DNA from 2 places in the Clostridium oceanicum genome. Region 1 is predicted to be linked to the other one. Evidence: riboswitches for the same ligand, from Rfam matches in the RefSeq annotation. Region 1 holds a riboswitch; the other holds the start of a gene.
The links. A riboswitch is a leader RNA that binds a small molecule or an ion and turns the genes downstream of it on or off. The one in region 1 is predicted to bind S-adenosylmethionine.

Region 1 (16,914 bases):
GAAATCCAAACTGGTAAATTTGCAAGAGATTGGATTGCAGAAAATCAAATGAATAGACCGGTATTTACAGCTCTTAAAAAGAGAGAATTAGAGCATGATTTAGTAGAAGTAGGTCAAGGTTTAAGAAAAATGATGTCTTGGATAGAAAACAAATAAAAATTATTGTAAGTAGGTGAATAAAATGAGAAGTGATTTAGTAAAGCAAGGAGTAACTAAAGCTCCTCACAGATCCCTTTTTAAAGCTTCAGGTCTTACTGATGAAGAAATAGATAGACCTTTAGTTGGGGTAGTTAATTCTTTTAATGAAATTGTTCCAGGTCACATCGAACTTAGACAAATGGCTGAAGCTGTAAAAAAGGGAGTATTAATTGGAGGAGGAACTCCTCTTGAATTCCCTACAATTGCAGTATGTGACGGAATAGCTATGAATCATGAAGGTATGAAATACTCTCTTGTTAGCAGAGAAATAATTGCCGATAGTATAGAAATAATGGCAAAAGCACATGGACTTGATGGATTAGTTTTAATTCCTAGTTGTGATAAAGTAGTACCAGGGATGCTTATGGCCGCTGCAAGACTAAATATACCAGCTATAATAGTTAGCGGTGGACCAATGCTTGCTGGAAAAGCAAAGGGCAACAAAGTTGATTTAACTACTGTATTTGAGGGAGTAGGTAAAGTTTGCAATAACTCAATGAGTAATTCTGAATTAAAATTATTAGAAGAAAAAGCTTGCCCAACTTGTGGTTCTTGTTCGGGAATGTTTACAGCAAATTCTATGAACTGTATGACAGAAGTTTTAGGAATGGCTCTTCCAGGAAACGGAACAATTCCTGCTGTATATTCAGAAAGAAAAAGACTTGCTAAAAAAACTGGTATGCAAATTATGAAACTTATAGAAAATGATTTATTACCTAGAGATATAATGAACTCTGAAGTTTTTGAAAACGCATTAACAGTAGATATGGCACTTGGATGTTCTACAAACACAGTACTTCATCTAACAGCTATTGCAAATGAAGCAGAAGTAAATTTAAATTTAGAAAAAATAAATAAAATAAGCGGCATGGTTCCAAATCTTTGTAAGTTAAGTCCTGCAGGACCTTATCATATAGAAGATTTATATGAAGCCGGTGGAATAATGGCTGTTATAAAAGAACTTTCAAAGAAAAACTTAATTCATTTAAATGTTAAAACATCAAGAGGTGTAGCTTTAGGAAAACTTTGTGAGAATAGTGAAAAAGTAGGAAATAAAATTATAGCAGATATCGAAAATCCTTATAGAACTACAGGAGGCATAAGAGTTTTAAGAGGAAATCTTGCACCAGATGGAGCAGTAGTAAAACAATCTGCTGTAGATGAAAGTATGATGTCAACTGTTGCTAATGCAAAAGTTTTTAATTCTGAGGAAGCTGCAGTAGAAGCTATTTTAGGTGGTAAAATCAAACCAAAGGATACAATAGTTATAAGATATGAAGGTCCTAAAGGTGGCCCAGGAATGAGAGAAATGCTTACACCAACCTCCGCCTTAGGTGGAATGGGATTAGATAAATCTGTTTCATTAATAACAGATGGAAGATTTTCCGGGGGAACTCGTGGTGCTGCAATAGGACATGTTTCACCAGAAGCTTTAGAAGGTGGTCCTATTGCTTTAGTAAAAGATGGTGACTCAATAAAGATAGATATTGAAAAAGGTATTTTGGAACTTTTAGTAGATGAAAAAGAACTTCAATCTAGAAGAGAAAAATTAGAGATTAAAACAAAAGATCTATCTGGATATCTTAGTAAGTATTCTAAAATGGTATCCTCTGCATCAGAAGGTGCCATATGTAAATAAAAACAAATGAAAAAGTGGGCTAGTAATTATATACAGTATCGAACTAATTTCATTTACAGTATTTATTATAAATAAAATTGGGGGAAGGATAAAATGAATGGAGCACAAGTTTTATTAGAATCTTTAGAAAAACAAGGTGTGGATACCATATTTGGATATCCCGGTGGAGCAGTGCTCCCTTTATATGATGCATTATACAATAAAGGTGATAAATTTAATCATATAAGGGCAGCTCATGAACAAGGGGGCGTTCATGCAGCTGATGGATATGCTAGAAGTACAGGGAAAGTTGGGGTTTTCTTTGCAACTTCTGGCCCAGGAGCTACAAACACAGTAACAGGGATTGCAACAGCTTATATGGATTCAATACCTTTAGTTGTAATTACAGGACAAGTAGTGTCTTCTGGATTAGGAAAAGATGCTTTTCAAGAAGTAGATATAACTGGTATAACATTTTCTATAACAAAACATAATTATTTAGTAAGAAAAGTAGAAGATATACCTAATATTATTGAAGAAGCTTTTCATATAGCTAAAAGTGGAAGACCGGGACCTGTACTTATAGACGTACCTAAAGATATATTTATGAAAGAATTTGAAAATTTCAGTAATAGTAATGACAAAAAGACCTTAGAAAATAATGAGGAATCTTTGGATTACTCTAAAATAGATAAAATAGTAGAACTTATATCAAAATCTGAAAAACCGCTTATTCATGCTGGCGGTGGGGTTAACATTGCAAATTCAAGTGAAGAATTATTGAATTTAGCAGTTAAATCAGATGCTCCTGTAGTAAATACTATGATGGGACTTGGAAGTATCCCAAGAAAACATCCGCTTTCACTAGGAATGCTTGGAATGCATGGATTTAAAAAGAACAATTTAGCAGTTTCTAATTGTGATTTACTTATAGCTATAGGATCTAGATTTAGTGATAGAGTAATAGGGGCACCTAAAACTTTTGCTAATAAAGCTAAAGTAGTTCATATAGATATTGATTCTAGTGAAATAAATAAGAATATTCAATGCGATGTTTCTTTATTAGGTAATTTGAAATATATTTTAAAGGAAATAACTAGTAAATTAGAACAAAAGAAAAATGAAAAATGGAAAGAGGAAATAAATAGTTGGAAAGCAGATTATAAAGTAGAAAGCTTAGATTTTCATCCTAAAAATATAATTAATGTTTTACAAAATAGGCTAGGAGATGAAACTATAGTTGCTACAGATGTAGGTCAGCATCAAATGTGGACCGCTCAATATTGGAACTTTAAAAATCCAAATACTTTTTTAACATCTGGCGGATTAGGAACTATGGGGTATGGTTTAGGTGCAGCTATAGGAGCAAAAATTGGAAAAAAAGAAAAACCTGTATTACTTATAACTGGTGATGGTAGTTTTAGGATGAATTGTAACGAATTGTTTACTGTGAGAAATTACAATATACCTTTAACTATAGTATTATTTAATAATCATACTTTAGGAATGGTAAGACAATGGCAATCCATTTTCTTTAATAAAAATTATTCTGAGTCAGATATAAAGGATGGTTTTGATTATACTAATTTAGCTAAAACCTACGGAATTGAAGGTTATAGTGCAGATTCTATGGAAAGTCTTAAAACTATATTAAACAATGTAGAGTTTAATAAAAAGCCTATATTTATAGAATGTAAAATTGATATAGATGAAAATGTTTATCCAATAGTTCCACCAGGTCAATCTATTGATAAAGTGATACTTAAATCATAGAAAATATAATAACTTGAATAAATAAGAGATAGATAACTCTTAATAAATAATAATTAGTAGATAAAATATGGTAAATAAAATACAATAATTAGTCTGATTAGATAATAGATAAATATATTAACTACAAATAACAATAGATAAAATTATAAACAAAATCTTAATAGATAAAATAATGTCTGAAAACCTTAATAAATAATTAGTAAAAACAAAAGTGGGTAACAAATGATAAAACAATTTAATTATAAAAAAGATAAAATGTATAATATTAATAATATGTATTACAACCTATGATCGAATATAAATAATACCCAATACCAAACGAAAATACTTTGAATCTATATAATTTAGATTTAAAGTATTTTTTTGAAGTTAAATTTTTTATATGATAACATATACAATATATTACATTTATTTGGTGCGAATATTTAATTTATATAAGGAAGGTAATGGGATGACTAAAATTTTTATTATAGAAGATGATGATAAATTAAGTGAACATATAAAGGAATATATAGAAAGATATGATTATGAAGTGGTAACAGTTGAAGATTATAAACAAATAGAGAATCAGTTTTATAAGATAAATCCAGATTTAGTTTTATTAGATATAAATTTACCATACTATGATGGCTTTTATTTTTGTCGTGTTTTTAGAAGAAAATCTACAGTGCCAATTATTATTATATCTGCAAGAACATTAGAAGCAGAACAGGTTATGGGAATTGAATTAGGAGCGGATGATTATATTACTAAACCACTTAGTCTTCAATTATTGTTGGTTAAGATAAAAGCATGTCTTCGTAGAAGTTGTGGCAAGTATACGAAAAAAACCAGTATTAATGTAAATGGTTTAAAATTAGATGAAAGTAATTATAAAATATTTTATAAAAATAAAGAAGTAGAATTGAGTAAAAATGAATGCAAGTTAATAAAAAAATTAATGACTCAAAAAGATAAAATAGTTACTAGAGAAAATTTATTAAAAATATTATGGGATGATACTATTTTTGTAGATGATAATACTTTAAATGTGAATGTAACAAGAGTAAAAAATAAATTAAGAAATATTGGTATAAAAAAAGTTATTAAAACTAAGAGGGGAATAGGATATTATTTTGATTCAAGTTTAATAGATAACTAAGAATAGAAGGTGATAAATGTGGATAAAACAATATGTGTTTTTTTAAAGGACAAGCTTATGTTTACTTTAGTTTATTTTATTAATACTTTTACTATTATTTTATTTTTTTATCTTTATAGAGACAAACCTATATCATTTGGATATCCGGTGCTACTTTCTATTTATATATATGTATTATTTTTAATATTTAGCTATATTAAATACTATAAATTCAATAAAAGTATAAAAAAAGCTAGCCGCAATATAAATATAGATATATATGCAAGAACATATGAACAAAGAGAAGTAAAAAAATTATTAAATAAAACAAATGAAATATATACTAATAGAATAAATTTAATGAAAGAAAAAAATAAAGTTAATAATAAATTCTTTTCACAGTGGGTTCATAATATGAAAACTCCTGTATCTATCATTGAAATTTTAATTGAAAAAATTACTGAAAAAATTTCTAATAATTCATTCTCTAAAGATAACAATATAAAACAAATTTTAAATTTAATAAATGAACTAAGAGAAGAAAACAATAAAATACTAATTGGATTAGATCAAATATTAAATATGATAAGAATAGAAGATTTTTCTAAGGATTATATTCCAGAAGATATAGATTTATATGATTCATTAATAAAAGTTATTAATGAAAGAAAAAATCAATTTATATACAATAATGTTTTTCCAAAAGTATTAATAGAAGCCAGTAATGAAAAAATTTTAACAGATGAAAAATGGAATAAGTTTATGATAGGACAAATTATTTCTAATGCTATCAAATATAGTAGAGATATTGATGAAAGTAAAAGTACAGGTAAATATGTGTTTTTTAATATTAAAAAAGAAGAAAAATATGTGGTTCTTACTATAAGAGATGAAGGAATAGGTATACCAGATTATGATGTAAACAAAGTATTAGAACCTTTCTTTACAGGAGAAAATGGAAGAAAGTTTAAAAATAGCACAGGAATAGGCCTATATATATGTAAAATTATATGTGAAAAATTAGGTCATGATATTTATGTGGAAAGTGATTTAGGTAAGGGTACAAGTATTACAATAAAATACCTTTCAAAATTGTAAGATTTCAGTAATGAAAATGCATTTTTTCTTTTAAATATAAGTTTTATAATAAAGTTAACAGGTAGCAGCTACCATATATTTAAAATATTAGTCAATAAAAAGTGGTGGTGATATAATTTGACTTTTAAAGATGTAGTTAGAAAAAATTTAAAGTATAGTGCATCAAATTATATAATGTATTTTTTCAGTAGTGTTTTTTGTATTACAGCTTTATTTATGCATAGTACAGTACTTTTTAATCCTGAAATTTCAAATCAACTTAAAGGAACTACAATTTATTCAATACTTCAAGGATCTTTTGGTGTATTGGTATTGTTTTGCTTTTTATTTATAAGTTTTATTAATGGATCTTTTATGAAAGAGAGAACTAAAGAATTTGGATTATTTTTAACTTTAGGTATGATGAAAAAAAATATATGTAAAATTATTGTGATAGAAAATTCAATTATAGCATTCTTATCAATTTTAGCAGGTATAGTTTCTGGAATGGTTTTTTCAAGATTGTTTCTTATGGTTGTTGTAAAAATATTATCAATAAATATAAAGTATTATGTAAGTCCTAAATGCTTTCTTTTATCAATAATATTTTTCTTAATAACTTTTATAATAATTTGTATTCAATCTTTATTATATACAAGCAAATTAGAAATTTCTGAGCTTTTAAAAGAGAATAGAAGAGGCGAAAAAAAATCAGTTAACAAACCTTTTTATGCATTTTTAGGAATTAGTCTCATTATTGGTTCTTTTATATTAATGTATTTAACTATAATAAAAGTTATATTTAAAAACCATGTTGGTATGGTTGCACTTTTTATGGTAATTACTTTAGTAGGGTTATATATGTGGATAGGTCATTTTGGAAGTGCAGTACTATTTATTCTAAAAAGAAAGAAAAATATATATTTTAAAAACATGATAACTTTAGCAGAAATACAATATAGATTTAGAGGATTTAAAAACATAATTTATATTCTTACTTTGTCTGCCGCTGCTTGTATTTATTTTATAGGACTAACTTTTGGTAGTAAGATTTTATTCCCAAAGAATATAAACTTTCAATTTCCCTATGATGTAATGTATATAGAAACTGATAATGTAAATAAATTAAATTCTAAAAAAATTAATAAAATAATAAATGAAAGTAGTACACCTCTTATAGATAAAAAGGATATAAATTATATTCTTACGGATATGGAATTCGTTAATTCTAAAGATAGATTTTGGGGTCATGGAATAACTGTTATTTCTGATTTAAAAGCAAGTAGATTAGCTAATAAATATATAGATGTAAAAAAAGGCAGTGCCCTACAATGTATTAGTAAACAGAGTAGTGAATACTATACAGATAAGAAAAATATAAGACTTAAAAATAAAGAAAGTAATAAGGTATATACATTTAATTATGCTGGAGTTAATATTACAGGGCAGTTAATTAATATTAATCCATACACACAAGATAATTTAATTGTACTAGATGAAGTTGATTTTAAAAATGTTTCAAAGGAAAGTAACATTAAAACAAAAGGAATTATTCATCTTTTTAAATTTCAAGAAACAGAAAAAACGGAGAAATTTTATTTAGACCTTTTTCATAACTTAAAAAAAGCAAATGAAATTTGGAGTGAAAGTAACCTATGGAGTACTAGCCACAATAAATTTAAAACTAAATCTAAAGGAATTGAAAGATTAAAACCTATTTCTAAATTAAATGAATATAAAAGTAAGAAGAATGAAACAGGATTTTACTTATTTTCAATGCTTTATATAGGGATGATTTTTTTTATATCTAGTGGTGTTGTATTGTATTTTAAAATTTTTTCCGGTGTAAACTATGGAAAACAAAGATATAATAAACTTTTTAAGATTGGTATAACTGACGAAGAAATGAAAAGAATAATTTCTAAAGAATTATTTATAATATTTTTTATTCCTGTTTTAATGGGAGGAATCTTTGGTATTATTTATATTGCAATACATTGTGTTGAAATTTATTTTTATACAAAGCTCATAATTAATGTTTTTATAGTCTGGTTTATATATTTAATAATCCAATTAATTTTTTATAATATTACTTTAAAAAAGTATTTTCAAAAGATAACAAAATAAATTAATTAAATATAATAATTTGAATTTAAAATATGTTATTTTGTTTGGGAGGTAATTATGATAGTTTTAGAAACAAAGCAATTAACTAAAATTTATAGAGGAAAAGATGAAAGTAATAGTACCTATGCTTTAAATGGAATAGATATAAAAGTTAATGCTGGTGAATTCCTAGGTATTATGGGGCCTTCCGGAAGTGGTAAAACCACACTTTTAAATATCTTAGGAGGTATAGATAAACCTTCATCAGGATCTATTAAAATTATGGAGAAAAACATTGAAGGTTTAGGAAAAAATGAATTAGCTATATTTAGAAGAAAAAATTTAGGCTTTATTTTTCAAGACTTTAATCTTATGGATAGTTTAACATTAGAAGAAAACGTAATGCTTCCTATGGTACTTGATAAAAAGGAAAGATATCATATGGAAAGAAATACAAAGAAAATAATGAAGTTTTTCGATATTTATAATATTAAAGATAAATATCCTTATAATATATCTGGTGGTCAGCAACAGAGAGTAGCAACAAGTAGGGCTCTTGTAAATAATCCTTCAATTATATTAGCAGATGAACCTACTGGAAATTTAGATTCAAAATCATCAAATAATGTAATGAAATACCTTTATAAATTGAATAAAGACATAAAAAGCACTATTTTAATGGTAACTCATGATCCTTTTACAGCTAGTTTTTGTAATAGGATAATATTTATTAAGGATGGTAATATTTATATGGAAATTACTAAAAAGGGTAATAGAAAAGATTTCTTTAATAAAATTCTTGATTGTCAAGCTATAATGGGGTGTAGCAAAAGCTGATGATGTAAATGACTTTAACAGTGTACTAAAATCATTAGTATATTGTGCTTAAGTATATATTAAATTCTTATATTATAGAAAATATCAGTGTACCTTATTTATTATTAATAAGTATAGTACACTGATATTTTCTATAATTAGTATAAAAAACGTATGCTTTTGTAAGGAAGACTTATAAATTATAAACTGTTTACTATATTTAGCCAATTGGAGAAAAGCATATTTCCGTGAGATCTCCATTTAACTATAGGTTTATTATTAGGATCATCATTTAAAAAATAGTTTTTAGGAATATCTATTTCAATATTTTTATTTAAATCTCTTTTGTATTCATCATAAAGAGTGAATTTATCATACTCAGAGTGACCAGTAACAAATATACTTTTTAAATCTTTACTTTGTACCATGTAAACTCCAGCATCTTTAGATTCGGCGATTATTTGTAGCTTATCACATTTTAATACATCTTCGCCTTTTGTATATGTGTACCTTGAATGAGGAGCATAAAATTCATCATCAAACATTTTAGTTAACTTGCTAGGAGTAATTAGTTTGTGAGAAAATACTCCAAATAATTTTTTGTCTAATTTATATTTAGGTATACCATAATGATAGTATAATCCTGCTTGTGCACCCCAACATATATATAATGTAGATTTAACTTTTTCTTTGCAGTAATCGAATATTTCTTTTAACTCATTAAAATAATCTACCTCTTCAAATTCCAAAAGTTCTATAGGGGCACCGGTTATAATAGCGCCGTCAAAGTTTTCCTCTTTAATTTCATCTATTGTTTTATAAAAAGTGCTAAGATAGGTTTCATCTGTGTTTTTGCTTTTATGAGTTTTAGTTTTTAATAAAGTAATATTTATATCCAGTAGACTGCTACCAAGTCGTCTTATCAGTTGAGTTTCAGATTTAGATTTTTGAGGCATTAAATTAAGTATAAGTATGTTTAATGCACTATGACATTTAGATTTATAAATATTAGAATTTTTACTGCATACATCTATATCTTCAGCTTTTAAAATTTCATAAGCTGGCAGATTTTCATCAATAAATATACTCATCATTTAATCCTTTCTAAAAAAATTATAGTATCATAAGAGTTTTTACGTTATTAATATCAGTAAAAATTCTTAAATTTTCTTCTAAATCTTTTTCATATACTGAATAAATAGTAGCAAAAACTTCATCTTTAGGAAGTAAGTCATCTGTGTCTATATATACTTTATTAAATTTTTCACTTAATTTACTAATTATTTTATGCCTATCTTTGTTATCTACTTTAATTCTTACAATCCAATCTTTTTTATCCGTAAAACTTTTTTGAAGATTTGCAGGTTCTTTATTAAATAATAACTGATCTTCTTTTTTATTTATTAAAACATTCATTATATCAGCATAAACTGCACTAGCTGTGGGAAGTTTTCCTGCGCCTTTACCGTAAAAAGCAAGTTCTCCTACGCTGTCGCCTTCTATAACTATAGAGTTAAATTCATTTTCAACTTTTCCAAGTATTGAATCTTTAGACACAATAACTGGTCTTACGGAAGCATGTATTTTATCATTTATTATATTACTAATTCCAATAAATTTAACTGTGCCACCTAATCTGTTAGATTTTAAAATATCAAATTCATCTAGTTTATCTATTCCTTCAACTTTAAAAGTTTCCCAATCTAAATTTCTATTATAAGCTATATTAGACAGTATATTAAGTTTTCTAGCACTATCGTATCCTTTAATATCAGAAGTAGGATCTGCTTCTGCAAAGCCAAGCTCTTGAGCCAATTTTAAAGCTTTATCAAAACTAAGATTTTCTTTAGACATTTTTGTTAAAATAAAGTTAGTAGTACCATTTAAGATAGCTTTTATGCTTGTTACATTATTTCCTATTAAGCAGTTTTTAAGCGGTCTAAGTATTGGTATTCCACCACCTACACTAGCTTCAAAGTAAAGTTTAACATTATTTTCTTTAGCAAGACTTAAAAGTTCTAAACCATGCTTTGCAATTAAATCTTTATTTGCAGTAACTACATGTTTTTTCTGCTTTAAAGACATTTTTATATATTCATAAGCTGGATTTAAACCACCCATACATTCAACAACAATATCTACATCCTCTTTTAAAATATCTTCTGGTTTGTCTGTTATAATTCTATAATTATTGCTGTTTCTATGTTTATCTTTATTTTTAACTAATATCTTAGAAATTTTTATCCCTTTATTTAATTTGTTTTTTATACTATTTATATTTTTTTCTATTAGTTCAGCTACTCCAGAGCCAACTACACCATTTCCTAATATAGCTATTGAAATCATTTATGAAGTCCTCCTTATTATTATGCAAAATTTAATTATGCTTATTTTATATTATTTAAAGCTTGATCAAAGTCTTTTATTATATCATCTGCATTTTCTATACCAACAGAAACTCTTACTAAATCTTTTGGTACTCCAGAAGATATTAATTGTTCTTCTGATAACTGTCTATGAGTTGTGCTAGCAGGGTGAATTACACTAGTTCTAGCATCTCCTATATGAACAACTAAAGCTGCTAGGGAAAGATTTTTAGTAAATACTTTAGCTGCATCGTCATTTCCTTTAATTCCAAAAGTTAATATACCGCTAGCACCATATTTTAGATACTTTTTAGCATTATCATAATTTTTATTGTTTTCTAGTAGGGGATAATTAACCCAACTAACTTTTGGATGATCTTTTAAAAATTTGGCTAGCTTTAAAGCATTGTCGCTATGTCTTTCCATTCTAAGATGTAATGTTTCTAGTCCTAAATTAAACAAGAATGCATTGAAAGGACTTAAACATGCTCCAAAATCTCTAAGTAATGTAACTCTTAGTTTAACTATATATGCAGCATTTTTAAAAGATTCTGAAAAATTTGTACCATGGTATGTAGGATCTGGCTCTGAAAGAGATTTAAATTTACCATTATTCCAATCAAAGTTACCACCATCTACTATAGCTCCACCTACACTTGTTGCATGACCGTCAATATATTTAGTAGCAGAATAAACTACTATATTAGCACCATGCTTTAATGGCTTGCAAAGTTTAGAGGTCATTAAAGTATTATCAACTATAAAAGGTACTCCAATTTCTTTAGCAACACTTGAAAATTTATCAAAATCTAAAATATTTAAGCTAGGATTAGCCATTGTTTCCCCATATATAAGTTTAGTTTTATCAGTACATTTATTTAAAATTTCTTCTCTTGAAGCATCAGGAGAAACTAAAGTTACATCAATTCCTAATTTGTTTAAAGTAGAAGAGAGTAGAGTAAATGTTCCTCCATAAAGATTTGAAGATGCTACAATGTGATCTCCTTTTGTACAAATATTTAAAACTGCTAAAGTAATAGCTGATTGTCCTGATGCAGTAGCTACCGCGCCAACTCCACCTTCAAGTTCTGTTAGCTTTTGTTCAAACCCTGCAACAGTTGGGTTTCCTATTCTAGAATAAAAGAATCCTTCTTCTTTTAAATCAAATAAATTAGCAACTTGATCTGGATCTTCATATTTATAAGTTGTACTTTGTACTATAGGAAGAATTCTAGCTTCTCCAGACTTTGGTGTATATCCTCCTTGTATACATATAGTTTCATCTTTCCAATTTTCATTAAACATAGTATTGCCCCCTTAATTATTTATTTAAATGGAAACAAGTGGTTTATTGAATCAACCTGTTTCAACTTGTTATTAAAAAAAATAAAAGCCATTTCTTAGAGAAATGACTTTAAATTACAGTTATAGAAACTACAATTTTCTCATCTCTCAGTAAATTTAACTGCAGGATTTAGCACATTTCTGATTTTTAAAAATCAGCTGTTGCCGGGTTTCTCAGGGCCTGTCCCTCAACCACTCTTGATAAGAAATATTTTATATTAACTTTTTAAAATTCAATTTTTCGTTTTCTTAAATTTGATTTAACCTTTGCTTGAAACTTATTATATTTAAAATCATTTTTTATGTCAAGGGGTTAATTTATGATTTGTATAGATTTACTTAGAGTGAAAAAGTATACATTGGCTATATTACTAGAAGGAAAAAATATTTATATTTTTTTTATTATTTTAAAAAGTGCCCTTTCTCCACCGTTGGGATCATATGGTATTAAAAACCACTTAGCTTTTTTAATACAAAAACTATATTTAATAGATAATAAAGTTTATACAATAGAGAAATGTATAAATTTTATTATCTATTAGAGAGGCTAAAGGTGTACTTATCTTTTTAGTTTAGAAAGATAAAGGTTTAAATATAATAAAAACTTAAATACTAATATTATTCTAAAATCTTATGATATATATTAGGTGGTGTTGTAAGTGAAAAATTTAAATGCACTTTAATGTAAAAAAAATAGTACATAAAGATATACGGGTAGTTATTATAAATAAAAAATTACTTAGTAATATAATAAAGTTAATTTAAAATCATAATCCTAATAATATATCTATATTAAGATAAACTGTGTTGTTTTTTAAATATAGAAGATTCTTTTAAATAAACTTCTTAAAAACAAGTGTATAAGTTTTCATAAAAAAATTATAAAAAATAGCTTTACATTTTCTTTTTTTTGTAATATAATCGTACTTAATAAAAAATGAATGAAGCTTATCATGAGAGGCGGAGGGACTGGCCCTACGAAGCCCGGCAACCGTATATTTATATACAAGGTGCTAAATCCTGCAGCATTATGCTGATAGATAAGGATAATATCTTACGTTATTAAAACCTAAGGGATTACTCCTTTAGGTTTTTTATTTATTTTAAAATAAAAAGTCAACTAAATAAAAAATAAATTTAATAATCAAAATATTTAGTTTAAATCTATACTTAATAAAAGAACAGTGTAAAGCATCAATAATAAAAATTATAAAATAGACATAATACGAAAAGGGGTTATTTAAATGAAAATCAAAAATTTATTTTCCGAAAAAAATGTAGTTTTCTCTTTGGAGGTATTTCCACCTAAAAGTACTACTCCAATTGAAAATATATATAAAACACTAGATGAACTTAAAGATCTAAAGCCAGATTATATAAGTGTAACTTATGGAGCCGGTGGTACTAGTTCTGGTAATAAAACTTGTGAACTTTCATCACTTATAAAAAACAAATATAACATAGAAGCTTTAGCTCATTTAACTTGCATAAATTCTACAAAAGAAACTATAGAAAATACATTAAAAAATCTTAAAGACAATAACATAGAAAATGTATTAGCTTTAAGAGGAGACATACCTTTAGATCAAAAACCAATAGGGGATTATAACTATGGATTTGAACTTGTAGATTATATAAAAAAGCATCATGATTTTTCTATAGCAGCAGCTTGTTATCCAGAAGGACATACAGAAAGCATTTCTTTAGATAAGGATATTGAAAGATTAAAACAAAAGGTTGATTGTGGTACAGACTATTTGATAAGTCAATTGTTTTTCGATAATAACTTATTCTATGAGTTTAATGATAAAATTAATAAAAAGAATATAAATGTACCAATTCAAGCTGGAATAATGCCTGTAATAAACAAAAAACAAATTGAAAGAATAGTTTCTTTATGTGGTGCGTCACTTCCTCCAAAATTTATAAAAATAATGAATAGATATGAACATGATAAAAATGCTTTAAGAGATGCTGGAATAGCTTATGCAGTAGAACAAATAGTAGACTTAGTATCTAGTGGAGTAAAGGGAATTCATCTATATACAATGAATAATCCTTATGTAGCTAGAAAAATAAATGAAAGTATAAAATCTATAATAGGTTCTGTAAATAATGATTTAGCTATTTAGATTTTAAATTGGTGAATCTTATGAATGATATATTTAAAATAGATAAAAAAGAAGTTTTAAGATATTTAGGGTATAAAAGTTCTATAGTTGATAAAAATACAGATACTTTAATTGAAGAATGTAGAAGAGAAATTAAAGAATATATAAATTTTAAATACACCTATAAAACTTTTAATATAGAAAAAAAAGACAAAGAAGTATTAATAAAAGATACTAATTTAATCTTTAAAGGAAAAGATATATTAAGACATTTAAGTAATTCAAAAGAATGCACTCTTATGGCAGTAACTTTAGGAATAAGCTTAGATAGAAAAATAGCACTTTATGAAAAAACTAATATGACTAAATCAATAATATTAGACGCTTGTGCAACTACAGCTATTGAAGATGGCTGTGATTTTGTAGAATCTATAGTAAAAAAAGAAGCTGAGCTTAAAAATAATAAAATAACATTTAGATATAGTCCTGGATATGGTGATTTGAGTATAGAAATTCAAAAGGATTTTTTAAAAGTTTTAAATGCTCAAAGAGAAATTGGTCTTACGGCATCATCTCATAATATACTGATACCAAGAAAATCTGTTACCGCTATAATAGGATTTATACCTAAAGAAATAACCCTTAAAAAAAGAAGCTGCGTAAACTGTAATAAATATAAAGATTGCGAATTTAGAAAGACAGGTGAATCATGTGGAAATTAAAAAAATACTAGAAGAAAAGATACTGTTTTTTGATGGAGCTATGGGAACAATGCTTCAAAGAGCGGGACTTAAAAGAGGAGAAATTCCAGAAATTTTAAATATAGAAGATAAAGATAAAATTATAAACATACATAAAAAATATATAGAAGCTGGAGCCAATATAATTACTACTAATACTTTTGGAGCTAATGAACTAAAATTAGAAGATATTAAATATAGTGTAGAAGAAATAATAGACGCAGCTGTAAAAAATGCTAAAAAAGCTTCAGAAAATAGAGATACTTTAGTGGCTTTAGATATAGGCCCTATAGGTGAACTTTTAGAACCTATGGGAACATTAAAATTTGAAAAAGCTTACAATGTATTTAAAAGACAAGTAATTCAAGGTGTTAAAAGTGGAGCAGATGTAATACTTATAGAAACTATGGCAGATTTATATGAAGTTAAAGCAGCAGTTTTAGCAGCTAAAGAAAATTCCAAATTACCTGTATTTTGTACAATGACTTTTGAAAAGGATAGAAGAACTTTTACAGGATGCAGTATTTTGTCAATGATTATGACTTTAGAGGGCTTAGGAGTAGATGCACTAGGAGTAAATTGTTCTCTAGGACCTGTAGAACTTGAACCTATAGTATCAGAAATACTTGAATTTTCTTCTATACCAGTTATGGTTCAACCTAATGCTGGTCTTCCTAAAATGGTTAATGGAGAAACAGTATATGAGATATCTAAAGAAGAATTTTCTTCTATAGAAAAAAGAATGGCAGAAAAGGGAGCAAGAATACTAGGTGGATGTTGTGGTACAGATGACACCTTTATAAAAAAAGTAGTAGAAGAAGTATCAAAAGTAAAACCTATATCTAAAAATAGTTCTAAAATATGTGGAGTATGTACTCCTACTAACCCTGTTATAATAGACGGAGTGAAAGTAATAGGTGAGAGAATAAATCCTACTGGTAAAAAGTTATTTAAAGAAGCTCTTAAAAATAATGATATAGATTATATTGTAAAACAGGCTCTATCACAAATAGATGCAGGAGCGGATATTTTAGATGTTAATGTAGGTTTACCTGAAATAAATGAAGCAGAAATGATGATTAAAGTTGTAAAAGAACTTCAATCTGTAATTGATATACCGCTTCAAATAGATTCTAATGATAAAAATGTTATAGAAAAAGCACTTAGAATTTACAATGGAAAAGCTATAGTAAATTCAGTGAATGGTGAGGAAAAAGTTTTAAATTCTATACTACCTATTGTAAAAAAATATGGTGCTTCAGTTATAGGACTTACACTAGATGAAAAAGGTATTCCTCTTAAAGCAGAAGATAGGTTTAAAGTAGCAAAAAAGATAGTTAATAAATGTTTAGAATACGGTATTTCTAAAGAAGATATAATAATAGATTGTCTTACTTTAACAGTTTCCGCTCAGCAAAAGGAAGTAGTAGAAACTTTAAAAGCTTTAAATATGGTTAAGAATAGATTAAAAGTTAAAACAGTTCTTGGAGTTTCAAATGTTTCCTTTGGACTTCCAAATAGAGAACTTTTAAATAGTACCTTTTTAGCTATGGCTCTTAGAGATGGATTAGATCTTCCTATAGTAAACCCAAATAAATCTGAAATAATGAATACAATATATTCTTTCAAAGTGTTAAATAATGAA
Region 2 (16,914 bases), on a different contig from region 1:
TGTCATACCAGATAACTTATTATACATTCTAAAGTAATTTTGATAAGTTATTGTAGCTAAAGTTTTAGATTCTCTTTCTACTTTTACAGATTCTTTAGCTTCTATAGCTTGGTGAAGACCATCACTATATCTTCTTCCTTCCATAGCTCTTCCTGTAAATTCATCAACTATAAGAACTTCTTCACCTTTAACCATATAATCTTTATCTTTTTTCATCATATAGTTAGCTTTTAATGCCTGAACAACGTGATGTTGTATTTCCATATTATCTGGATCAGCGTAGTTTTCTAATTTAAAGAAATCCTCTGCTTTTTCTACACCTTGATCTGTAAGTATTACTGAATTAGCTTTTTCATCTATTGTAAAGTCTTTTTCTGCAATAAGTGATTTTGCAAAATAATCTGCTACTTTATAAAATTCCGTAGATTTTTCACCTTGTCCTGATATTATAAGAGGAGTTCTAGCTTCATCTATAAGAATAGAGTCAACCTCATCCACTATAGTAAAGTTTAGCTCTCTTTGTACTCTTTCTTCTTTATAAACAACCATGTTATCTCTTAAGTAATCAAATCCAAATTCACTATTAGTTCCATATGTTATATCACAATTATATTCTTCTTTTCTCTCATCATTATTTAAATCATGAAGTATAACTCCTGCTGTTAATCCTAAGAATTCATATATTGGAAGCATTATATCTCTATCTCTTTTTGCAAGATAGTCATTTACTGTAACTATATGTACTCCCTTTCCTGTTAAGGCATTTAAATATGCAGGTAATGTAGCAACTAATGTTTTACCTTCACCAGTTTTCATTTCAGCAATTCTTCCTTGGTGAAGTATAATTCCACCTATAAGCTGTTCTTTATAATGTCTTAAGCCTACAGTTCTAACAGCTGCTTCTCTAACTAAAGCAAAAGCTTCTGGTAAAATACTTTCTAATGTTTCACCATTTTTTACTCTTTCTTTAAATTCTTCTGTTTTAGGCTTAAAATCTTCATCTTTTAAACTCTTAAACTGAGGTTCTAATGATTCTATTTTATTTATTGTAGAATTGACTCTTTTTAGTTCTCTTTCACTATAAGTTCCAAATAATTTATCAAAAAGCTTCATATTTTTTCATCCTCGCTATTTATTATTAATCTTTTAAAATTATATCATTTAACAATATACCATTCAACTTATTAAGCTATATATAAGGTATAAATTTTGTAAAACATGCTAATTTTTTATAAAAATTAATGCAGCACACTTGAAAAGTCTGCTGCACAACCTTTTATATTAATTTTATGTTAAAATTCTGGTTCTATTAATCCATAATCTCCATCTCTTCTTTTATAAACTACATTTACTTCTTCAGTATCTGCATCTTTATATACAAAGAAATTATGTCCAACTAACTCCATTTGTAACACTGCTTCTTCAGATGACATAGGCTTCATTGCAAACCTTTTTGTTTTTACTATTTTAGGTTCATCATCTTCTTCCTGTTTTCTATCAGGTATATATTTAAATCTCAATGAATCATTATATTTTCTTTTTTGAAGTTTTGTTTTTTGTTTTCTAATTTGTCCTTCTAATTTGCCTATAACTAAATCTATAGAAGCATACATATCTCCATTTGATTCTTCGCCTCTTAATACTACTCCATTAAAAGGAATTGTAACTTCTATGTTTTGTTTGTTTCTCTCTACACTTAGTGTAGCAGTTGCCACCACATTTGGGTTGAAAAATCTGTCTAACTTAGATAATTTCTTCTCCACAGTATCCCTTAAGGCTTCTGTTACCTTGATATTTTTACCTATAACATTTATTTTCATTCTTCAGCCCCTCTTTCTGTCCCAATTATGGGTTATAGTTAAATTTATTATTTTTTATTTAAGTTTGTTTTTTATTGTTTAAATATATTTTAATACTTTTAACACAAAAATACAACACAATTATTTAGAATTTACAAAATATTAAGTTTAATTATATAAATATTAAATAATAATAACTATTAGCTTGTCCTTTAACATTTGCTGTATAAAAAAATAAGACTCATATAAATATGAATCTTATTTTCACAATCAAATTAGTTGACCTGGTTTTTGACCCCACACTCGCCTGCTGGAACGTTTGCTACCCGGTGTTGTGCCTCTCACTAATAGTTCTCTCGTTTCATCTTGTGAAACGGCAGGTCTTACTTCTAAACCGCACCATGCTCATTAAATATTTTATTTAACTTACGTGGATCGCTTCGCCTGCGACTGGCATCGACTTTCAACCACAAACCTAATTTAATTACATTTAAATTATACACGACTTTTGGCTGCAGTCAATACAAAAACATTATTAATCTTTAATTTTTTTAATTCTTTAAAGCAATAAAAGGTAGTAGCTCCAGTAGTTAAAACGTCATCTACCAAAAGTATATTTTTATTTTCAATATTTTCTTTAAACTTTAAGTTAAAGCTATTTTTTACATTTTTCCATCTTTCTTCTTTATTTAAGCCAATCTGATCTTTAGCATTATCATTTTTAGTTAAAAGATTAATTATAGGTATTTTCGTATAATCACCTATAATTTTAGCTAAATATTTACTTTGATTGTAACCTCTTTTTTTAAGGGATTTATTAGTAGAAGGAACATAAGTTATATAATCTATATTTAAATTTTCTTTTAATATTTTTTTATACATTAAAAATCCTAATACTTCTCCACTTTTAAAATCACTTTTATATTTAAGTCTTATAATAAGTTCTAAAATTATTCCTGAATAGTAGGCTACTGAATATATTTTAACTTTTAACCCATTTTTATCAATTATATAAGGATCATAACAATATTTTATTTTATTTTCACAATTTCTACATAAGAATTTATTTTCTACATAAGAATCACATATTATGCAATTGTTAGTATGAGGATATATAACCTCTAAAACACAATCTCCTATATATTTTATAAATTCAATAAACCTATTTTCCATGCTCTTTTATTAAAGTTTCTAATTATATCTTTAGCTTTATCCATACTTTCCTCTTCACTATTAGCTAAAAACATAATTTCTCCTCTAAAATTATATTCACTCCTTCCAACTACTCCACATAAATAAACAAGTTCTTTATAATTAAAAGAATCTGCTCCATAAACTATAAGATCTGTATTTTTTATGTTACAAGGAATGTTATTAAAATTATTGGTTATTATTATACCTTTTTCACTTTTCATAAATTCGTCAATCTTTTTGTAGTTTTTATAATTTTTATCTACAGTTACACTAACACCAAAATTAATATTGTTGTTATTTATATATTTATATAAATTTTCACTAACCCTATTAGATGAAGTATAAACTATAACTTTTCTTTTAGACTTTATAGACCATTCTAAATAATCATACATTATAAACGGTATTTCTTTATTAAGATCTATTCTAGTAATCATAATCCTAGGTTCTATTATAGGCATTTTATCTTCTCTAAAAGGTATATAAAAGTGTCTATAATATGGAAGTATTGGTTCAATAGAATAGGATATAGCTTTGCCTTCATTTTTAAGCTTAGATTTTATTAATCTTTGTATATTTTCTTTACTATGAAAAGAAAAATTACTTATATCATCATATATTACTAAATCAAATTTTTCATTTAAATAATCCCCTATATTAAAATCTGTTATTTTTAACTTTGATTCTACTTTAGTTTTTGGATTTTTCACATAAGAATAATCATTAAAACCTGTTAGCTTTTTTAAATATCTAACTATCTTTACATTTGTTTTTTTTTCATTAGTTACATATAATATATTTTTGCCATGATTTATAAAATATAATATAATATCAACAAAAAATTTACAATCATTATAAGGTATTGCTATAACATTTAAAAATCTTTCTTCACTCTTACACCATGAAGATATATAATCTAAGACTTCACTAGGTTCATGTTTTTCATAACCATACTTTTTTAATAAAGTCATAAAAACTACTCTCCTTTAATTGTTATCATTATTTTCACTTGAAAGCCCATTCTCTATTACATTAACTATTCTCCATTTAAGAAGTGAAAATCTTTCAAAGCTCTTATTATTGCTTATCATAAAACTAGTAGCTTTTAAAGATCCTACTAATACAACTAACTTTTTTGCTCTTGTTATTCCTGTATAAAGGAGATTTCTATTCATTAAAAGTGGCGGACCCATAAACATTGGTATAATAACCACTGGAAATTCACTTCCTTGACTTTTATGTATAGTTACAGCATATGCTAAATCTATTTCATCTAAATATAAATCTTCATAAACTACCCTTTTATCTTCATCAAATAATACAGTTATTGTCTTTTTTTCTTCATCTACGTCTTCTATATATCCTACATCTCCATTAAATACCCCTACACCATCTTTTTCTAATTCACTATATTTTCTAGTCCATTTTAGGGTATAGTTATTTTTTATTTGCATAACCTTATCCCCAACTCTAAATATAGTGTCTTTAAAACTTATTTCTTTTTTATCCTTATCTTTAGGATTTAAAATTTCTTGCAAATGAACATTTAAATTATTGATTCCAAGTATTCCTTTTCTCATAGGGGACAGTATTTGTATATGCTTCTTTTTATCCCACTTTTTATTGAATTTTGGTAACCTTTTGTTACAAAGGTCTATTAAAGTATCTGAAATTTTATTTGGATCTTCACATTCTATAAAATAAAAATCTTTATCTTTTTTATTTAATAAGGGCATTTCTCCACTATTAATTTTGTGGGCATTTACTATTATCATACTTTCCTTTGACTGTCTAAAAATATCTTTCAATCTAACAATCTTAACACATCTACTATCTATTAAATCTCTAAGAACGTTACCAGGACCTACAGAAGGAAGTTGATCCACATCACCAACTATAATAAGTCTTGTGCCTAAAGATATAGCCTTAAGCAAGCTATGCATAAGCATTATATCTATCATAGAAGCTTCATCTATAATAATTACATCACATTCTAATGGAGTATCTTCACTTTTTGAAAATAATCCTTCCCTATCTTCTCCTATTCCCATCTCTAATAGTCTATGTATAGTTTTAGCTTCTCGTCCTGTAGATTCTGACATTCTCTTTGCTGCTCTTCCTGTAGGAGCTGCCATAAATACCCTCATATTGGCTTTTTCAAATATATCCGTTATGCAGTTTATTATAGTAGTTTTACCAGTTCCAGGTCCTCCAGTAATTACTTCAACCCCATTATCAAAAGCTCCTTTTATGGCTTCTTTTTGTGATGGTGCAAAAGTTATACTATTACTTTTTTCAAATATTCCTATTTCTTTTTCTATATCTATTTTTAAATCTTTATACTCATTTAAAGATAACATTAATATCTTTCTAGTTACTCCTAATTCACAATAGTAGTAGGGTAAATTAAATACACATTTATTATTATAAGCTTCCTCTATCTTAAGTTTATTTTCAGAAACACTTACATATATATTTCTTTCAATCTCTTCTTCTTTAACACATAAAATATCTATTGCTTGTTTTTTTAGTTTATCCATAGGCATATAAGTATTTCCTAACGCACAAAACTGGTTTATTATATAGGTTATTCCACTTTGAATTCTAAAAGGTGAATCTGCTTCTATCCCTAAACTTTTAGCAATTTTATCAGCAGTTTTAAACCCTATACCAGATATATCTTCTGTAAGTATATATGGATTTTTACGTACTTTATTTATAGAATTAACTCCATATTTTTTATGTATCTTTACACACTGGTTAGCAGTAACTCCATATTGCTGGAAAAATATCATAATGTTTCTTACTTCTCTTTGCTTTTCATAAGAAGATTTTATAGTTTCTATTTTCTTTTTACCAATACCTTCTATCTCTTTAAGCTTTTCTATATCATTATCTAATATATCTAAGGATTTCTCTTTAAATTTCGCAACTATTTTTTTAGCAGTTACAGGCCCTATACCAGACACTATACCAGAAGCTAGGTATCTTTCTATTCCTAAAACGGTATCTGGAGTTATCTCTTCACAACTTTCAACTTTAAACTGTTTACCAAATTGCTTATGAACAACCCATTCACCTTTTAATTTTAAATTTTGACCTTCTGTTATATAAGGAATAAACCCAACTATAGTTATAATTCTGTTTTTGTCTTTAATTTTTGCAACCATATATCCGTTATCCTGATTTTCAAAAACTATATCCTCAACAAAGCCTTGTAATTCCTGCATATGATCTCTCCTAAACTACTTTATTATATAAATTATAACATAATTTATTTACATATATACAAATACTACCTAATTAAAAGAGTTAGACCATAAAGCCTAACTCTTCTTATATTATAAGTATTTTTTTATTTCATCAACCTTATCTAACTTTTCCCATGGAACATCTATATCTGTTCTTCCAAAATGACCATAAGCTGCTACTTGTTTATATATTGGTCTTTTTAATTTTAAATCTCTTATAATAGCTCCTGGTCTTAGATCAAATACTTTATCTACTATTTGAGATGTTTTTTCTTCTGATATTTTTCCTGTTCCAAAAGTATCTATAGATATTGAAACTGGCTTAGCTACTCCTATAGCATAAGATAGTTGTATTTCTAATTTATCTGCTACTCCTGCTGCTACTAAGTTTTTAGCTACCCATCTAGCTGCATATGCAGCTGATCTATCTACTTTTGTTGCATCCTTACCTGAGAAAGCTCCTCCACCATGTCTTCCATATCCGCCATAAGTATCAACTATTATTTTTCTTCCTGTTAATCCTGAATCCCCTTGTGGTCCTCCAATTACAAATCTACCAGTTGGGTTAATGTAATATTTTGTATTCTCATCTAATAATTCTTCAGGAATTACAGCATTTATAACATGCTCTTTTATGTCTTTTTGTATTTGTTCTTGTGTAGCTTTTCTGCTATGTTGAGTTGAAACAACAATAGAATCTATTCTAACTGGTTTTTCATCTTCATATTCTACTGTAACTTGTGCTTTTCCATCTGGTCTTAAATATGCTAAAGTTCCATTTTTTCTAACTTCTGATAATCTTCTTGTTATTTTATGAGCTGTTTCTATAGGAAGAGGCATATATTCTTTAGTTTCATTAGTAGCAAAACCAAACATCATACCTTGATCTCCAGCACCTATAGCATCTATTTTTTCCATTTCTCCAGCTTTTGATTCTAATGCTTCATCAACACCTACAGCAATATCTGAAGATTGTTCATCTATTGAAGTTAATACAGAACAAGTTTCACAATCAAATCCGTATTTAGCTCTATCGTAACCTATTCCTTTTATAGTTTCTCTAACAACTTTAGGTATATCTACATAACAATGAGTAGATATTTCCCCCATTACTAATACCATACCAGTAGTAACAGCTGTTTCACAAGCTACTCTACCTTCTGGATCTTTTTCTAATATAGCATCTAATATAGCATCTGATACCTGGTCACAAATTTTATCTGGATGTCCCTCTGTAACTGATTCAGATGTAAAAATTCTTTTCATACTTTAAACCTCCCATTTAATGATTTTAAAATTGCAAAAAAATAAGCCTCTTCAATAAGAAGAGGTTATATACTAACTTCTCTCTTATCTTGCAGAACTAACTGCCGGAATTGGCACCTATAGTGAACATCACTACTCACTGGTTGCCGGGTTTCAAAGGGCCCTTTTCCCTCCACCTCTCTGGATAAGAGTTTACTATTAACTTTTACTATTAAAAATCATAACATAACATCATATAGGTGTCAACAACCTAAAAAAATTATATTATAATTTATTCTACCATAAAATAAAAAACCTTTACTAAAGTAAAGGTTTTGGTGGAGGAAGATGGATTCGAACCATCGAAGCAAATTGCAACAGATTTACAGTCTGCCCCCTTTGGCCACTCGGGAACTCCTCCATATGGAGCTGGCAATAGGACTTGAACCTACAACCTGCTGATTACAAGTCAGCTGCTCTGCCAATTGAGCCATGCCAGCATATTATTAAATTTTTTATAAAATTTTATGGTGGGCACAACAGGGCTCGAACCTGTGACCCCCTGCTTGTAAGGCAGATGCTCTCCCAGCTGAGCTATGCGCCCATAAAATTTTGGTGGAGGAAGATGGATTCGAACCATCGAAGCAAATTGCAACAGATTTACAGTCTGCCCCCTTTGGCCACTCGGGAACTCCTCCACATATGGAGCTGGCAATAGGACTTGAACCTACAACCTGCTGATTACAAGTCAGCTGCTCTGCCAATTGAGCCATGCCAGCATATTTTGTATTTATGTTGAAAGTTTTGAACGCTTTCGACAAGAAATAGTATATCTGTTTTTAATTATAATTTCAAGCCCATTTATTTATGTTTTTACTGCTTTATTCCTTTGTATCTTTTATTATCTCTAATTTTCTTTATTTTATACACATATACCATTTATAAAACATATAAGGTTTTAATGGTATAATTATTAGTACATTTTTACAATATAATCTAAATAACTACAATATATTCATACTTAGGAGGTACTTATGCAAAAATTATTAAGTAAATTAAGAAAAGCTATAAATGATTTTGATTTAATTCAAGACAATGACAAAATAGCTGTCGGTTTATCTGGTGGAAAAGATAGTATATGTTTATTACAACTACTAAAAAAATACCAAAGGTTCTCCCCTGAAAAATTTGATTTAATAGCTATAGTTATAGATCCAAATAGTGGTGCAGATTTTTCTCCTATGGAAGAAATGTGCTCTGAAATGGATATACCAATACACATTTATAAAACTAATATAAAAGAAATAGTTTTTGATATTAGAAAAGAAAAAAATCCTTGTTCCCTTTGTGCAAATTTAAGAAGAGGTGCATTAAATGATTATGCTAAAAAATTAGGCTGTAATAAACTTGCATTAGGTCATCATAAAAATGATGCTGTTGAAACTTTACTTATGTCTATGTTCTATGAAGGAAGAATTAGTAGCTTTTCTCCTAAAACTTATTTAAACAGACGTGATATAACTTTAATAAGACCTATGGTTTATATAAATGAATATGAAACCAAAAGCATATCAAAAAAATATAATTTTAAAATAATTGACAACCCTTGCCCTGCTAATGGATATACTAAAAGAGAGTATATGAAAGATTTAATATCTTCTTTAGAAAAAGATATACCAGGAATAAGGGATAGGCTTCTAGGATGTCTTACTAATACTGACCAATTAAATATATGGAAAAAAAATTAAAATTTTTATTTAATATTTAATTATCCCTATTCATATAAATTAATATAGGGAGGGATGTACTTTGAGTAAAATTAAAACACCTTATAACAATTCGCTATCCTACTATAAAATAGCATATTTTTTAAAAGATTATATTAATAAAGATACTTTAATAGTATGTATAGGAACTGATAGGTGTATAGGTGATTCTTTAGGACCTCTAGTAGGTAGTATGTTAAGATCGAAAAATTTTCCTCTACATGTATATGGAACTATAGATAATCCTATACATGCTTTAAATATAGAAGAAAAAATATCTCAAATCAAAAATCGTCACCCAAATAGCAATATAATAGGCATAGACGCTTGCTTAGGTGATAAATGCAAAATTGGAGAACTGCAGGTAAGAGACTATCCTGTTCATCCCGGAAAGGGTGTAGGGAAATCTCTACCTAATATAGGAGAAGTATCTATAATAGGAATTGTAGACTCTCATGAAAACAATGAATTATTTCATTCTAATACTATTAGATTAAGTTTAATAATGAATATGGCAAAAACTATAGTTAACTCATTACTACATTGCTATTATATGGTATATAATGAACCTGAATAAGCACCATAATAATAGTTATTATTATGGTGCTTATTCATATAAAGCTATATGTTATTCAACTAAATTTAATCCATCACCGGAAGATGATATACCCATTTTATCCAAATAAGCTAGTACCTTTCCAGTACCTTCTGCTACGCAAGAAACTGCATTATCAGCTATATGAACAGGTACTTTAGTAACGCTTCCTATTAAGTCACTAAGTCCATTTAATAAAGCTCCTCCACCTGTCATTATTATTCCTTTATCTGCTATATCTGCAGATAACTCAGGTGGAGTTTTTTCTAGAACAGAATGAGCAAGATCAGCTATAGCATTAACTGATTCTTGAAGAGCTTCTCTCATTTCATCTGAAGTTACAGTTATATCTTTAGGAAGTCCTGAAACTAAATCTCTTCCTCTTATTTGCATAGGAACCGGTTCCCCTTTAGCAAATGCAGAACCTATATTAATTTTAAGATTTTCTGCTGTTCTTTCCCCTATCATAAGTTTATGTTTTTTCCTTATGTATTTTATTATTGATTCATCAAAACTGTCCCCTGCTCTTTTTATAGAAGATCTAACAACTATTCCACCTAGAGATATTACGGCGATATCAGTAGTTCCACCACCTATGTCAATTACCATACTTCCACTAGCTTTAGTTATATCAAGGTCTGCTCCAATAGCTGCTGCTAACGGTTCTTCAATTAAAAATACCTTTTTAGCACCAGCATTCTTTGCTGCATCAATAACCGCTCTTTTTTCCACTTCAGTAGCTTCACATGGAATACAAACAACAACCCTTGGAGCACCTATTTTTTTCTTACCACAAGCTTTTGTAATAAAATAATTTAACATTCTTTCTGTAATATCATAATCAGATATTACTCCATCTCTCATTGGACGTATTGCCACTATATTTCCTGGAGTCCTTCCTATCATTTCTCTTGCTTCTTGTCCAACTGCTAGGACTTTATCTTTGTTCCTATCTATAGCTACCACTGAGGGTTCATTCAAAATGACTCCTTTACCCTTTATATATACAAGTACTGTAGCGGTACCTAAATCTATTCCCATATCAGTGCCTACACTAAAAAACATTCCCTTATCCTCTCCTACTCTCTAAACTTATATAATAATTATAAGAAAAATAAAAATAGCTTTACTAAAAGCCTATAAATTTATTATAATAGGAATGCTTTTAACCTTCAATAGCTTTATATTTCATTTTTGTTGCTTCTCCACCTCTTATATGCCTCTCTGCTTTATTATAGTCTAAAATCTCCTTGGCCTCTTCAGCTATCTGTGGATTTATTTTAGGTAACCTCTCTGTCATATCCTTGTGTATTGTACTTTTGCTTACTCCAAACACTTTAGCTGTTCTTCTTATAGTAGCTTTAGAATCTATAATATATTTAGCGACTTCAAGGACTCTTTCTTCAATGTAATCTTTCAAAGTGCTACCTCCCTTAATCCTTTATAATTATAATTATGCTAATTTAACAAATTAAATTCATTTTTAAGCCACTTTTCGATTAAAAGCGAAAAATGGCTTAAATTTCAAATTAATACTTAATGTATTTAGAAGGATTTATGTAATTATTACCCTTCATCATAGCAAAATGTAAATGGTCACCATATTTCTCATAAGCTGAACGTAATGTAGTTTTACCTACTTTACCTATAACATCACCTTTTTTAACCGCTTGACCCTTTTTAACATTTGTTTTGGCAGCTAAATTAGAATATACACTTTTTAGTCCAGATTGATGATTGATAATTACTTTAACTCCATCTTGACTTGAACTAACAACATTTTCTACTTTTCCATCTTCAACTGCTAAAACAGATTTACCTAAGTTTGTCTTTATATCCATACCTAAATTTGGTCTATAACTTGATGTAGAATTCCAAAATACTGGATCTTCTGAATAAACTCTTGCTATAGTTCCTTCAACTGGTTTTATAAATTTAGGTTGAACTTGCTTTGATACTTTAGCTGTATCTTTTTCTTGAGTTTTTTCTTCAGTCTTTGGTTTAGTATTTTCATCTTCTTTTTTTACTTGAAGAGCATTTTCATAACTTTTAGTTGGTTGTTTTACAGCTTTAGCTGTATCTTTACTGGTATCTTTTTTAACTACTTTATTTTCAATAGGTTTATTTCTAACTTGTTTGCTATTTTTAACAGTTACTCCAGCTACAACAGCTATAACACATAAACAAACAAATAAAATTACATAAAAGCCCTCCCTCTTAAAAAATTTTGATGTTTTCTTAAATGGTTTTTTTTCCATATCAGCACCTCCATTTTCTAGTTTGTCCAGACTATAGAAAAAAATACATATTTTATTAATTTTTTATACTTAAATTAAATTTGATATAAAAAAAGAGAAAATCAACATTAATTGATTTTCTCTTTAATAATTTAATTTTTTTATATTTACACCACTATAATAATGTTTTAATATATATTCATATTTTTTTCCATCCTTACCCATAGAATTTGCTCCCCATTGACTCATTCCTACATTATGGCCATATCCATTACAATTTATAAGTATATTGCTTCCTTTAAAATCTATTGTAAATTTAGATGAATTTAAAGATAAAAGCTTTCTAAAATTAGGTCCTGTAATAGTTATATTTCCTATTTTTATAGTTTTAACACTACCGGAATCACTTTTTGATAATATTTTTACTTGATTTTTTAATTTAGAAGTACTAAGTCCTGATTTAGGATATTGACTATTTACTTTCTTTATAAATTCATTATAAGAAAATTTTGCAGAAGTCTTAAATTTAGGAGCTTTTTCTTCTCCTGGACTACTTACACTTTTTAAATAAGGAACTTTACTTTTAAATACATTTTCACAATCCTCTGTTTTACCATTACTTGTAGCAAAATAATAAGGTGACATAACTATATCTCCATTGTAAACTAATATTTGACCAGAGGTACTTTTTACAGATTTATCTATTTTATTCCAATACTCATTTCTTTTATTTTTAGGCCATGCCTTAAGCCTCTTATCTTTTGGCATATACACTTGAGAATATATAGTATCACATACATCCGCATTTATTCTCTCATTAAACTGATTGTCCCCAAAGTTTTTCATGTGAGCCAATGCATATGTCCTAGCAGCTACTGCTTGTGCTTTTAATGCCTCCTCATTAAATTCTACTGGCATCTCTGCACTAACTACCCCTCTTACATATTCTTCTAATGGTATAGCTCTTACTTTTTTCTGCTTCATAAAATACACATTAACTTTTGGTTCCTCTTTCACATTATATTTTTTATTTACATCTACTACAGCTTCCTTTTCTACTGAGTTATCCTCTACTTTGTTTTCCACTACATTTTTGTCTTTTATATTCTTTGAATATATTTGAGATCTAGTTAAAAATGAAAGTATTACTGCAAGTACTAATATTATCCCGATACTTGAAATTATGCCCCAAAACAATCTCCTTATATGTACACAATCTTCATCCCTTCTCATAGCATACCTCTTTTCTATCTAAAGTTAATCAATATAAATATATTTATAATTTTAATAAATATGATAAAAATATAAATTGAACCCATATAAAAAAGATTATTTTTAAGTAATTACCTAAAAATAATCTTTCAAAATTTCTATATATTTTTAATTTGTTCTTTTTATATCTGCACCTAAATTTTTAAATTTATCTTCAATTTTCACATATCCTCTATCTACATGATATATATCTGTTACTTCTGTACACCCTTCTGCTATTAATCCACATAAAATAAGTGCAGCTCCAGCCCTTAAATCTGTAGCTTTAACTTGAGTTCCTGTTAAATTATCTACTCCTTCTATAACTGCACTTCTTCCATCTATTTTTATATTACAGCCTAATCTTTTCATTTCTGAAACATGCATAAATCTATTTTCAAATATAGTTTCAGTTATAACGCTAGTTCCTTTTACAGAACAAAGTATAGCCATAATTTGAGCCTGCATATCTGTTGGAAATCCTGGATAGGGCATAGTCTTTATATCTATAGGTTTTAGCTCTTTAGTAGCATCTACTATAGCACTTTCTCCTTCTATTTTTATGTCTACTCCCATTTCTGTAAGCTTTGCTATAATAGGTTTTAAATGCTCTTCTATTACCCCATTTATTTTTATTTTACTTCTAGTTATAGCAGCAGATGCCATAAAAGTTCCTGCTTCTATTCTGTCATATATAGGCCTATGAGTAGTTCCTTTTAATTTTTTAACTCCTATAATTCTAACTGTATCAGTTCCTGCCCCTATAACGTTTGCTCCTATTTCATTTAAAAATTTTCCTAAATCTTCTATCTCAGGTTCTGCTGCTGCATTTTCTATTGTAGTTTCTCCTTCTGCCATAACAGCTGCCATCATTAAATTTTCTGTAGCACCTACTGATGGAAAATCTAAATATATATTATTTCCTATAAGTCTATCTGCAACACCTTTTACATATCCATGACCTATAGTGACTTTAGCTCCTAAAGCTGTAAATCCTTTAAGGTGTAAATCTATAGGCCTAGTTCCTATATTACATCCTCCTGGAAGAGATATTTTAAAACTACCAAATCTAGACATCATAGGTCCCATTAAAAGAAAAGATGCTCTCATTTTTTTTACAAGTTCACTATCTGGTTCACAGTTTGCAATTGAACTGGTATCAATAATTATTTTATTATTATCTCTATTTATATCTACTTTTGCTGATATACTTTTTAAAATTTCTCCTATAACATTTACATCTTCAAGCATAGGAGCATTGTCAATAACACATTTATCTCCACTTAGTATACTAGCTGCAATTATAGGTAATACTGAATTTTTAGCGGAGCTTATGTTTACTTCCCCTTCTAATTTATTACCTCCTCTAACCACTATCTTATCCATACTTTTCCTCCATTCATTATTACTAGTACGTTGTATTTATTTGTGGAGTTCCTATTATTACATAGTTTCCAGAATCATATTTACATACAGCACAATTTAAATCCACAAATTTATCATTAGATATAATTTGATCATATTTCTTAGTATTAGTATATGCTATAGTACTATAACCTCGTTCTAATCTTATTGTATTAATATTACTGCATCTATATTTTTTTAATGTTTTTAATAAATTTTTGTTTATATTATCTATATTTGTATCTGATGATTTACTTTTTACATACTCAAAAATTTTAAAATTATATTTTTTTTCCTTAAGATTTAATTGTATATCATTTTTTATTTTATCTATTATGTGTAGCCCCTCTCTTTTAGAGGAAAGTTTTATACTTATTATAGTATTATTATTTTCATAAAATTTATCTATATACCCTATAATGTTATTTTCATCTAATTTTATGGAATTATTATTATCTAATTTATTTAGTACCTTTTTATAATTTAAATTTAAATAACTACTTATTTTTTTTAAATCATTTTTATTCTTTAGTGTAAATACAAATTCTACTCCTTTTTCTTTCACTTTACTGTTTGTCTCATTTATTATTTCATCAAACAAATTTATATTCTTTTTTGCATAGGATTTATTATAAAAAAAACAACTAAATGAAATCGTAACTAATATAATAATCATAGTAAATAACATAGTACCTTTAGTTTTTTTCATCTTAACTCCCCCTCATCTTTAGATTATTTACATTTTTATCTATAGTATTCACATTTAATATATTATTAATATATAAAGATAAAGTTAAAATGTGCCCTTTTTAATCTAATAAATATTTACTCATAAAAAAAAGAATGGTTTAATATTTAAACCATTCTAAAAAACTTTATATTTGTTTAGCTTTAATTCTTGAAACAGCCCTAAAAAGTGCCATTTCAGCCCTTTTCACATCTATTTTATCTTTACTTTCTCTTAATCTTTTTTCTGCTCTTTCCTTAGCTTCTTTAGCCCTTTTTAAATCTATATTTTCAGGATATTCAGCAGAATCACATATTATGTACACATTATTTTCTTTAACTTTTAGTGTACCTGTAGATGTAAAAATATTTTTCTTTTCACCATTTAAATTTACAAATTGGGTAACAGTAGGTTTTAAATAAGCGATCATAGAAATATGTTTTGGTAATATTGCCAAACTTCCTTCTATAGTTTCTACTATTACTTCTTTTACTTCTCCTATTTTTATTTGTTTTTGAGGAGTGAATATAGTAAACTCTAAGTTATTTTTCATACTAATCTCCTTCTACCAAATAAATCTATAAAAGAAAGTAATAAATTATTTACCTTCTTTTATTTTTTCAGCTTCTTTTAAAACTTCTTCTATAGTTCCCTTAAATAAGAAAGCTGGTTCTGGTATATTATCATATTTTCCTTCAAGTATTCCTTTAAATCCTTCAACAGTATCTTTTATAGAAACATATTTACCTTCCATTCCTGTAAATTGCTCTGCTACAGTAAATGGTTGTGATAAAAATCTTTGTATTCTTCTTGCTCTACCTACTACTAGTTTATCTTCTTCTGAAAGCTCATCTATTCCAAGAATAGCTATTATATCTTGAAGTTCTCTATATCTTTCTAGAATATTTTTAACTTTTATAGCAGTTTCATAATGATCTTTACCTATAATTCTAGGATCTAACATTCTAGATGAAGATTCTAGAGGATCTACTGCTGGATATATTCCAAGTTCAACTATAGATCTTGATAAAACTGTCATAGCATCTAAATGAGTAAATGTAGTTGCCGGTGCAGGGTCAGTTAAGTCATCTGCTGGAACATATACTGCTTGAACTGAAGTAATTGATCCATGTTTTGTAGATGTTATTCTTTCTTGAAGAGCACCCATTTCAGTAGCTAGTGTAGGTTGATATCCAACGGCACTAGGAATTCTTCCTAAAAGTGCTGAAACTTCTGATCCTGCTTGAGTAAATCTAAATATGTTATCTATAAAAAGCAAAACATCTTGCCCTTTATCTCTAAAATATTCAGACATTGTAAGACCAGTTAAAGCAACTCTCATTCTAGATCCTGGTGGTTCATTCATTTGACCAAAAACTAAAGCTGTTTTATCTATTACTCCAGATTCTTTCATTTCATAATAAAGATCGTTACCTTCTCTTGTT

Region 2: linked by a shared signal. The riboswitch ahead of metK (methionine adenosyltransferase) and the one ahead of metF (methylenetetrahydrofolate reductase [NAD(P)H]) in region 1 are both predicted to bind S-adenosylmethionine.

The regions. Positions count from the first base shown of each region.
Region 1 covers NZ_BAAACG010000010.1:26,201-43,114, reverse strand. Annotated here, with positions in the region: gene ilvC (ketol-acid reductoisomerase) at 1-156, shown strand, start outside; gene ilvD (dihydroxy-acid dehydratase) at 182-1,837, shown strand; gene ilvB (biosynthetic-type acetolactate synthase large subunit) at 1,931-3,589, shown strand; gene ABDZ71_RS10780 (response regulator transcription factor) at 4,041-4,730, shown strand; gene ABDZ71_RS10775 (sensor histidine kinase) at 4,749-5,807, shown strand; gene ABDZ71_RS10770 (FtsX-like permease family protein) at 5,925-7,913, shown strand; gene ABDZ71_RS10765 (ABC transporter ATP-binding protein) at 7,971-8,729, shown strand; gene ABDZ71_RS10760 (homoserine O-succinyltransferase) at 8,909-9,799, opposite strand; gene ABDZ71_RS10755 (homoserine dehydrogenase) at 9,822-11,054, opposite strand; gene ABDZ71_RS10750 (O-acetylhomoserine aminocarboxypropyltransferase/cysteine synthase family protein) at 11,096-12,379, opposite strand; SAM riboswitch class I at 12,517-12,626, opposite strand; SAM riboswitch class I at 13,364-13,465, shown strand; gene metF (methylenetetrahydrofolate reductase [NAD(P)H]) at 13,663-14,550, shown strand; gene ABDZ71_RS10740 (methionine synthase) at 14,571-15,251, shown strand; gene ABDZ71_RS10735 (homocysteine S-methyltransferase family protein) at 15,241-16,914, shown strand, end outside.
Region 2 covers NZ_BAAACG010000013.1:106,186-123,099, reverse strand. Annotated here, with positions in the region: gene secA (preprotein translocase subunit SecA) at 1-1,113, opposite strand, end outside; gene hpf (ribosome hibernation-promoting factor, HPF/YfiA family) at 1,293-1,820, opposite strand; gene ABDZ71_RS14580 (ComF family protein) at 2,295-2,972, opposite strand; gene ABDZ71_RS14575 (competence protein ComF) at 2,945-3,964, opposite strand; gene recD2 (SF1B family DNA helicase RecD2) at 3,980-6,223, opposite strand; gene metK (methionine adenosyltransferase) at 6,335-7,510, opposite strand; SAM riboswitch class I at 7,592-7,701, opposite strand; tRNA gene ABDZ71_RS14560 (tRNA-Tyr) at 7,826-7,910, opposite strand; tRNA gene ABDZ71_RS14555 (tRNA-Thr) at 7,914-7,989, opposite strand; tRNA gene ABDZ71_RS14550 (tRNA-Val) at 8,018-8,093, opposite strand; tRNA gene ABDZ71_RS14545 (tRNA-Tyr) at 8,103-8,187, opposite strand; tRNA gene ABDZ71_RS14540 (tRNA-Thr) at 8,193-8,268, opposite strand; gene ABDZ71_RS14535 (tRNA 2-thiocytidine biosynthesis TtcA family protein) at 8,524-9,237, shown strand; gene yyaC (spore protease YyaC) at 9,299-9,832, shown strand; gene mreB (rod shape-determining protein) at 9,884-10,915, opposite strand; gene spoIIID (sporulation transcriptional regulator SpoIIID) at 11,016-11,270, opposite strand; gene ABDZ71_RS14515 (peptidoglycan DD-metalloendopeptidase family protein) at 11,380-12,108, opposite strand; gene spoIID (stage II sporulation protein D) at 12,232-13,320, opposite strand; gene murA (UDP-N-acetylglucosamine 1-carboxyvinyltransferase) at 13,468-14,724, opposite strand; gene ABDZ71_RS14500 (hypothetical protein) at 14,747-15,451, opposite strand; gene ABDZ71_RS14495 (F0F1 ATP synthase subunit epsilon) at 15,618-16,022, opposite strand; gene atpD (F0F1 ATP synthase subunit beta) at 16,068-16,914, opposite strand, start outside.